Regions from separate parts of the Micromonospora sp. NPDC023966 genome, predicted to be linked through region 1. Evidence: riboswitches for the same ligand, from Rfam matches in the RefSeq annotation. Region 1 holds a riboswitch; the other holds the start of a gene.
The links. Region 1 has a riboswitch for cyclic di-AMP ahead of AB0F68_RS01530 (NlpC/P60 family protein). Riboswitches for the same ligand answer to the same signal wherever they lie in the genome.

Region 2: another riboswitch for cyclic di-AMP. It lies ahead of AB0F68_RS21985 (hypothetical protein); the one in region 1 lies ahead of AB0F68_RS01530 (NlpC/P60 family protein).

Annotation. Positions count from the first base shown of each region.
Region 1 is NZ_JBEZZJ010000001.1:325,903-330,087, forward strand. It holds gene AB0F68_RS01525 (peptidoglycan recognition family protein) at 1-1,859, opposite strand, end outside; cyclic di-AMP (ydaO/yuaA leader) riboswitch at 2,084-2,221, shown strand; gene AB0F68_RS01530 (NlpC/P60 family protein) at 2,290-3,270, shown strand; gene dcd (dCTP deaminase) at 3,331-3,909, opposite strand; gene AB0F68_RS01540 (pyridoxamine 5'-phosphate oxidase family protein) at 3,988-4,185, shown strand, end outside.
Region 2 is NZ_JBEZZJ010000017.1:91,401-95,585, reverse strand. It holds gene AB0F68_RS21995 (AAA family ATPase) at 1-777, shown strand, start outside; gene AB0F68_RS21990 (cation diffusion facilitator family transporter) at 868-1,782, shown strand; cyclic di-AMP (ydaO/yuaA leader) riboswitch at 1,926-2,056, shown strand; gene AB0F68_RS21985 (hypothetical protein) at 2,061-3,128, shown strand; gene AB0F68_RS21980 (hypothetical protein) at 3,230-3,742, shown strand; gene AB0F68_RS21975 (SRPBCC family protein) at 3,744-4,185, opposite strand, start outside.

The DNA.
Region 1 (4,185 bases):
ACCGCGTACCGCTGGCCAGCGGGGAAGGTGTACTGCAGCGGCGAGATGGTCTGGTACGGGATGTAGGACGGGTAGGCCGCCTGCTCCGGGTAGGCCCGCCCGTACACTGGGATGGTGGCCTTGCCGGGCTTGGGGGTCACCACGAAGCCCGCCGCCCACTTGGCCGTGGGCGCCGAGGCCGGATTGTAGAACCAGGCCTTCTGGCCGAGGTACCAGATCGCCGTCCAGTCACCCTGCACGTCCGCCAGCGCATACGTCTGGCCGGCGGAGGCGCGGGCGCCGTGATCGGAGATGTACATGGTGTTCGGCGTGCCGTTCGGCCGCAGCCCAGGGTCGTTGACCAGCGGGGCGGTCGCGCTCGGCGCGGTGCGCAGGATGACCGAGGACGAGCCGCGCAGCGGGCAGGGCTCAGCCGGGGGCACCGGGCCCGGTGGCAACGGGGGCTGCTGGTTGCAGCCGTAGAAGGCCGGCTTGTTCGCCGCGTAGTCCGGGTCGATGGTGACCAGGCCGGTGTTCGGCGTTCCGGTGGACTTGAGCGGCGCCTTCAGCAGATCGAAGTAGTGCGACCAGTCCCAGTACGGGCCCGGGTCCCAGTGCATGTCATCGACCAATCCGGCGGTGGTCCCGGGGACGTTGTCGTGGCCGAGGATGTGCTGCCGGTCCAGCGGGATCTGGAACTTCAGCGCCAGGTGGCGGACCAGCTTGGCCGAGGCCCGGTACATCGCCTCGGTGTACCAGGTGCCGCGCCCGGCGAAGCCCTCGTGCTCGATGCCGATGGACTTGGCGTTGACGTACCAGTTGCCGGCGTGCCAGCCGACGTCCTTGGCCTTGATGTGCTGGGCGATATACCCGTCCACCGAGCGCAGCGTGTAGTGCCAGCCCAGGTAGGTCACGTCCTGGACCTGGCCCACGCTGGGGCCGAAGTAGCCCTCGGTGTCGTGGATGACGATGTACTCGAGCTTCTGCTGTGCCGGCCGGTTGCCGATGTCGTGGTTGCCGTAGTCCCAGGTCTGGGTCTTAGGGATGTAGTACTCCCCGTACGGTGCGGGGATCCACTCGCAGGCGAGCCGCACCGGGCACTCCAGGCCGTCCGGCCGCTCGGCGCGGCGCAGCCCCAGCTTGTGCAGCCCGGACTGGTCCGGCGTCACCGCGGTGGCGGCCAGGGTCACCCGCTGGCCGTCGTCGGTGGTCCGGGCCGCGCCGAGGCCGAGCTGGTCGTAGACCTCGTCGGCGAAGGCCGCCGCCGCGTCCTCGGTGTCCGCGCCGGAGTAGCGGGCCACCGCGCCGTACCAGGCCGCCGGGTCGCTGCCGGCGCCGACCGGCGCACCCAGCTCCTTCTGGTACGAGGCAAGCAGCGCCGCCCCGCCCCGGATGTTCGCGGCCGCGTCGGTCCGCAACGTCTCCTCGGTGAGGCCGGTGAGCGCCGCGGCGGCGTCGAGCGTCTGCAGGGACGCCTGCGGCAGCACGTCATCCGCCGGTGCGGCCGCGATGGCCGGGTCGAGGGTGAGCGGGCGCGAGTCGTCGCCCCGCGGGTCCTCGTTCTCGTCCACGTGGCCGCTGGCCGGGGTCGCGAGGACCTGCTGGGCATCGGTGAGGTGCATCGGGCCGTAGCCGCCGCTGGTGCTCGGCTGGCCCGGGTGGGTGTCCCAGCGCGACTCCAGGTACGACACGCCGAGCAGGACGCTCTGCGGCACGCCGTACTCCGCCGCAGCGGCGGCGTACTGCTCCTGACGGTCGGTGGTGGGTTGGGCGGTGAGCGGTTCGGCGGCCACCGGGCCGGTCGCCACCAGGGCCGTGGCCGCCGCGACGGCGGCTGCCAGCAGCATCCGTCTGCCCGACGGCGGGGGTGAGAGGTGCATCGAACCTCCAGACAGGGATGGGGGTCACTGCGTCCTCACCCTCGCCCCACCCACCCTCCGGGTCAATACCTTTCCAGCAGGTAATCTCGCATGAAGAAAACCTTCATCCACGATCGGGGCGACATACGGAGTGTCACGGCGTCTCGGGTTGCGGATCGGTAACGGCCATCTCTACTCTGGTCAATCGTCGGCCGACTGTTTCACCGACCAACCCGGGTGGTGACGGTCCGACACCGCCGAGTCGCCTTCGGGCGAGCCGGGGACCCAGGTAACTGGGGTGAATCCGCAGCCACTGCGGTAGGGCGGCTCCCTTCCCGCCCGAACCCGTCAGCTAACTCGGTAGGCGGGCACGAAGAAGGAGTACGGAAGCCCGGTGGCACACCATGCCCCGCGGCCACCGTCAAGCCGGTCGGTCGACCGGTCGACGGCTGTGCCGCGTTCCCGCTGGTCCCGCTTCACCACCGCCCTCGCCGCCCTGGCCGGCACCGCCGTCGTCCTGACCGGCGGCGCCACGGCGGCCCATGCCGAACCGTCGGTCACCGAGATCGAGCGCCAGATCGACCAGGACTGGAACAAGCTCGAACCGATCATCGAACAGGTCAACGCCACCCGCGAGCAGCTCGCCGTCAAGCGCAAGCAGGCCGCCGCGCTCGGCAAGCAGATCGCCCCGCTCCAGGCCCGGGTGGACGCCGCCCTCGGTCAGGTGGGCGGGCTCGCCGCCGACGCCTACAAGGGCGACAACAACCTCTCCACCGTCAACGCGCTGCTGGGCAGCCGGTCGCCGAGCGAGCTGGTGGACGGCCTCGCACTGCTCGACCGCTTCGCGAACCGCCAGCAGGAGCAGGTGCGGACCGTCGCCGAGCTGCGCGACCAGTTGGCCGCCAAGAAGCGGCCGCTGGACGAGATGATCAGCGACCTGGCCCGTACCGAGGCCCAGCTCGCGGCGAAGAAGAAGCAGATCGACGCCGAGATCGTCAAGCTCCAGAAGCTCCGTCTCAAGGTCTACGGCAACGGCGGCGGCGGTCCGCTGCGCCCCGCGCCCTGTCCCGCCGGCTACCCCGGTGGTCCGGCCGGCGTCGCGGTCAAGTTCGCCTGCGCCCAGATTGGCAAGATCTATGTCTGGGGCGCCGCCGGCCCCGACCACTACGACTGCTCCGGGCTCACCATGGCGGCCTGGGCCAAGGCCGGCGTCTCGCTGCCGCACAACGCCCGGCAGCAGCACGACGTGACCAGGCGGGTGAGCCGGAGCGAGCTGCGCGCCGGTGACCTCGTCTTCTACTACAGCGACCTGCACCACGTCGGCATGTACGTCGGTGACGGCTGGGTGGTGCACGCCTCCCAGTCCGGCAAGCCGATCACGATGAAACGCGTCGACGACGGCCAGATCAACAGCTACGGCCGCCCGGGCTGACCGGTCCGCAGGGGCTCCCGCGTCGCGGGGGCCCCTGCGCCGTCACGGCGTCCGGCTCCGTCAGCGGGTCGGCCAGGTGCGCCAGTTCTGCCAGGACCGGCTCGGGGTCGGTCCGCGCTGCCCCTGGTAGCGGGACCCGTAGACCGCCGAGCCGTACGGGTGCTCGGCCGGCGAGGAGAGCCGGAAGATGCAGAGCTGGCCGATCTTCATGCCCGGCCAGAGGGTGATCGGCAGGTTCGCCACGTTGGACAGCTCCAGCGTGACGTGACCGGAGAAACCCGGGTCGATGAAACCGGCCGTGGAGTGGGTGAGCAGGCCGAGCCGGCCCAGGCTGGACTTGCCCTCCAGGCGCCCGGCGAGCTGGTCGCCCAGCGAGATCACCTCGAGCGTGGACGCGAGCACGAACTCGCCGGGGTGCAGCACGAACGGCTGGCCCTCGGGCACCTCCACCATCGAGGTGAGGTCGTCCTGCTGCACGGCCGGGTCGATGTGCGTGTAGAGATGGTTGTTGAAGACCCGGAACAGCCGGTCCAGACGTACGTCGATGCTGGACGGTTGCACCAGCGTGGGCTCGAAGGGCTCCAGCGCGAGCGTGCCCGCCTTGATCTCGGAGACCAGGTCGCGGTCGGAGAGCAGCATCGGAACACCATAGCGACCGGTACGGGTGACCTGCGTGTCGGACTACATCTTCGTACACCTGTTCGATAGAATGTCCGCATGGCTTCCTGGTCCGAATTCGCCGCCGACGAGCCCCGACTCGCCGACGAGATCCGCCTCCTGTTGCAGCAGTACGGGCCGGGTTTCGGCTACCTCGCCACGGTCCGCGCCGACGGCGGCCCGCGAGTGCACCCGGTCTCCCCGGTCATCACCGACGACGGACTCTGGTGCTTCGTCATCGACTCGCCCAAGCGTCGC
Region 2 (4,185 bases), on a different contig from region 1:
GACGCGCTGCTCGGCCGGCCGGTGCAGCGGGCGAAGCCGAAGCGGGACCCGTTCCAGCTGGCCGGCGGCGTCCGCGAGTTGAGCACGCTCGCCGACCGGCAGCGCGCCGCCCGGGCCGCGGCCCGGGAGCGTCCGGAGGACTACCGCGACTACGCCCACGTGGTGGTCGACGAGTCGCAGGACGTCTCGCCGATGCAGTGGCGGATGATCGGCCGGCGCGGCCGGCTGGCCTCCTGGACGGTGGTGGGCGACCCGGCGCAGACGGCCTGGACCGGCGACCCGCAGGAGCTCGCCCGGGCCCGGGACCAGGCGCTGGGCCGGCGCCGCCGGTACCGCTACGAGCTGACCACCAACTACCGCAACTCGGCGGAGATCTTCGCGGTGGCGGCCGCGGAGATCCACCGCGTCCACCCGGATCTCGCGCTGCCCACCGCGGTCCGCTCCACCGGCGTGGCGCCGGTCGAGCTGACCGTGCCCGCCGTCGAACTGCCGGCCGCCACCGCGGCGGCGGCCCGCACGCTGCTGGCCGAGGTCGAGGGCACGGTGGGCGTGATCACGCCGGTGCCACGCCGCGACGAGGTGGCCGGCTGGCTGGGCGACCTCGGTGGCCGGCTCCAGGTGGTGACCAGCCTCCAGGCCAAGGGGATGGAGTACGACGGGGTGGTGCTGGTCGCACCGAGCGAGATCCGGGCCGATCCCGGGTCGGGCGTCCGCACCCTCTACGTGGCGCTCTCCCGGGCCACCCAGCGCCTGACCACGCTCGACCCGGTCGGCTGACGACGGCTCCAGCCGCGGCGTTCACTTGCACATATAGCGATGTGAGCATAGATTGAGCCCGGCCGGTGCGACGGACGAGAGGGTGTGGGCGTGGGCGCAGGTCATGACCACAGCGGCGCGGTGGTCAACGCCGCGCACCGCCACCGGGGTCGACTCTGGGGCGCCTTCGCGCTGCTCACCGCCCTGATGGTGGTCGAGGCGGTGGCCGCGTTCGCCACCGGCTCGCTGGCCCTGCTCTCCGACGCCGGCCACATGTTCACCGACGTCCTCGGCATCGGCATGGCCCTCGCCGCGATCACCGCCACCCGGCACGCGGACACCGACCCGCAGCGCACCTTCGGGCTCTACCGCCTCGAGGTGCTGGCCGCGCTGGCCAACGCGGTGCTGCTCGGCGCCGTGGCCGTCTACGTCCTGGTCGAGGCGGTACGCCGGTTCGGCGAGCCGCCGGAGGTGCTCGCCGGGCCGATGCTCGCCGTGGCGGTGCTCGGCCTGCTCGCCAACATCGCCGCGTTCGCGCTGCTGCGCCCCGGCGCGGAGGAGAGCATCAACCTGCGCGGGGCGTACCTGGAGGTGCTGGGCGACCTGCTCGGCTCGCTCGGGGTGATCGGCGCCGCCGTGGTCATCGCGGTCACCGACTGGTGGTGGGCCGACCCGCTGGTCGCCGTGGCGATCGGGCTGTTCATCCTGCCCCGCACCTGGCGGCTCGGCCGGGCCGCGGTCCGCATCCTGGTGCAGGCCGCCCCGGAACACCTCCAGGTGACCGCGGTGCACGACCGGCTGGCCGCGGTGCCCGGCGTCGCCGAGGTGCACGACCTGCACGTCTGGACGCTCACCTCGGGCATGGAGGTGGCCTCGGCGCACCTCACCATGGCCCCGGGCGCCGAGGTCGGCGAGGTGCTGGCCGCCGCCCGGGCCGCGCTGCACGAGGACTTCTCGATCGACCACGCCACGTTGCAGATCGAACCCGGAGCGTCGCCCGGGGCCTGCGGCGCGGTCGAGTGGTAATTAGGACAATCTTAAATTCAAGTGGCTATTGTACACTTATGCCGGTTTTGACCGGGGCACGTGCTCCCACCAGCGGAGCCGTCCCGGGCCAGCGCCGGTAGGCTCGGTCGCGGCCTCCGCCGGGCGGCGCCCACCGGCGCCTGCGGTGGCCGTCGCCTAATCGCCCGCAGGGCGAGCCGGGGAACCACGTTCGTGGGGTGCATCCGCGTCAGCGGTAGGGATCTTCCGTCCCGAACCCGTCAGCTAACCCGGTCGGCGGTTGACGGAAGGACACGTGAATGCCCCCAGTGGCACCTGTACGACGGACGGTCGCCCGGTTGGCGGCCCTGCTCGTCGCGACGCTCGCCCTCGGCGTCGTGACCGCGCCGGTCTCCCCCGCCTCGGCGGCTCCCCCGACCGGTCTGCTCGCCGCCGCACCCGGCGACGACGAGGGCGGCACGCCGGCGCTGCGCGCCCAACTCGACGCGGCCAGCAAGGGCTGGCTGGAGGCGCGGACCGCGCTGAACCGCTCGGTCACCCGGCAGCAGCAACTCACCGCCCAGCTCAAGACGGTCAACGCCGAGTTGACCGTCCGGGACGCCAAGGTCGGCGAGATCGCCGGGGTGGCGTACCGGGCCGGGCGGATGGGCACGGCCGCGGCGCTGCTCGACAGCAGCAGCCCGCAGGGCTTCATGGACCGCGCCGCGGCGCTGGAGCAGGTGGCCGCGCACGAGGACCGGGCCCTGCGCGACCTGATCGAGACCCGGGACGAGGCCACCCGCACCCAGGATGCGCTCACCGGCGAGATCCAGGAGCAGCGCAAGCAGGTCGCGGTGATGGCCAAGCGCAAGCAGCAGGCCGAGCGCGCCCTGGAGGTGGCGAACAAGCGGGCGTCAAGCAGCGGCGGCGGCAGCGTCCAGGGCACCTCGTCGGCGAACGCCAAGCCGGCCCCGCGCAACGCCGACGGCTCCTGGCCGCCGGAGTCGTGCAGCGTCAACGACCCGACGCCGGCCGACGGCTGCATCACCCCGCGTACGCTGCACGCGCTCCAGCAGGCCAAGGCGGCCGGCTTCACCCGGTACGTCTCCTGCCACCGGCCCAGCGGCTCGGGCGAGCACCCGAAGGGGCGGGCCTGCGACTTCGCCGCGCAGAAGGACGGCTTCGGCGGCGTGGCCACCGGCGGCGACAAGACCTACGGCAACAACCTGGCCGCCTACTTCATCCGCAACGCCGACGCGCTCGCCGTGCTCTACGTGATCTGGTACAAGCAGATCTGGCTGCCCAGCAGCGGCTGGAAGGCGTACAGCGGCGGCAACGGCGACCCGTCCAGCGACCACACCAACCACGTGCACCTGTCGGTGTACTGACCGCTCCGCCCCGGCGACACCCGGCCTACGCCCCACGGCGTACCCCGGGTGTCGCCGGGCGGCCCACGACGCGGCGCCCGCGGCGGCCGAGCATCGGGGGCATGAGTAGACGACTCTCCCCCGCCGGACGCAAGGCCCTGCTCACCCTGCACCTGGTCACCTCGCTGGGCTGGCTCGGCGCCGACCTGGTGCTGCTCAGCCTCGGCGTGGCCGGGCTGCGCGGGGCCGACCCCGACGTGGTCTATCCGGCGGCCGCGCTCCTGGTCACCTGGCTGTTCGCCCCGCTGAGCGTGGTGGTCTGGCTGTTCGGGCTGGCCAGTGCGCTGCTCACCCCGTGGGGACTGCTGCGCTGGCGCTGGGTGCTGGTGAAGTTCGCCGTCACCACGGTGGTGCTCACGCTCGTGCTGCTCCTGCTCACCCCGCGGGTCCGGCACCTCGGTGAGCTGGCCGGGGCGGCCGACGCCCATCTGCGCGTCGACCTGGTGGTCGCGCCGACCGTCTCCAGCACGCTGCTGCTCGTCGTCACGGTGCTGTCCACGTACAAGCCGTGGGGGCGGCTGCGGCCGGCCCGACCGGCGGCCCGGCGACCGGTGCCCGCCGGACGCGCCGGCTGAGTCAGGCCGCCGACCCCTCCAGGGTGGCGCCGAGCCGGCTGGCCAGCCCGAGGTGGGCCGCCCGGGCCTGCCGGAAGGCGTAGCCGAACAGCGGCGCCGGGGCGGAGAGGGTGATCTCCACGTCGATCCGCACCACCCCGTCGGGCTCGTCGCGCAGCCGGGTGTGGTTGCGCACCGTGGTGGCCGGCTGCTGCCGGGCCACGGTGACCACCTCGTCCTCGTTGGCGATCAGCACGTCGGCCTGGTAGGTGACCGGGAAGTGCAGCGGGCCGAGCGCGAGCCGGTCGGTGATCGCGTAACTGGCCAGCGCGCCCGGCCGGGGCGGCAGTTGCCGGACCCGGACGATCAGCGGATGCAGCTCGCCCTGCCGGCTCAGGTCGCCGAGCAGGGCCACCGCGTCCGCCCGGGTGCACCGGGCCTGCACGGTGTAGCTGAAGCTGTCG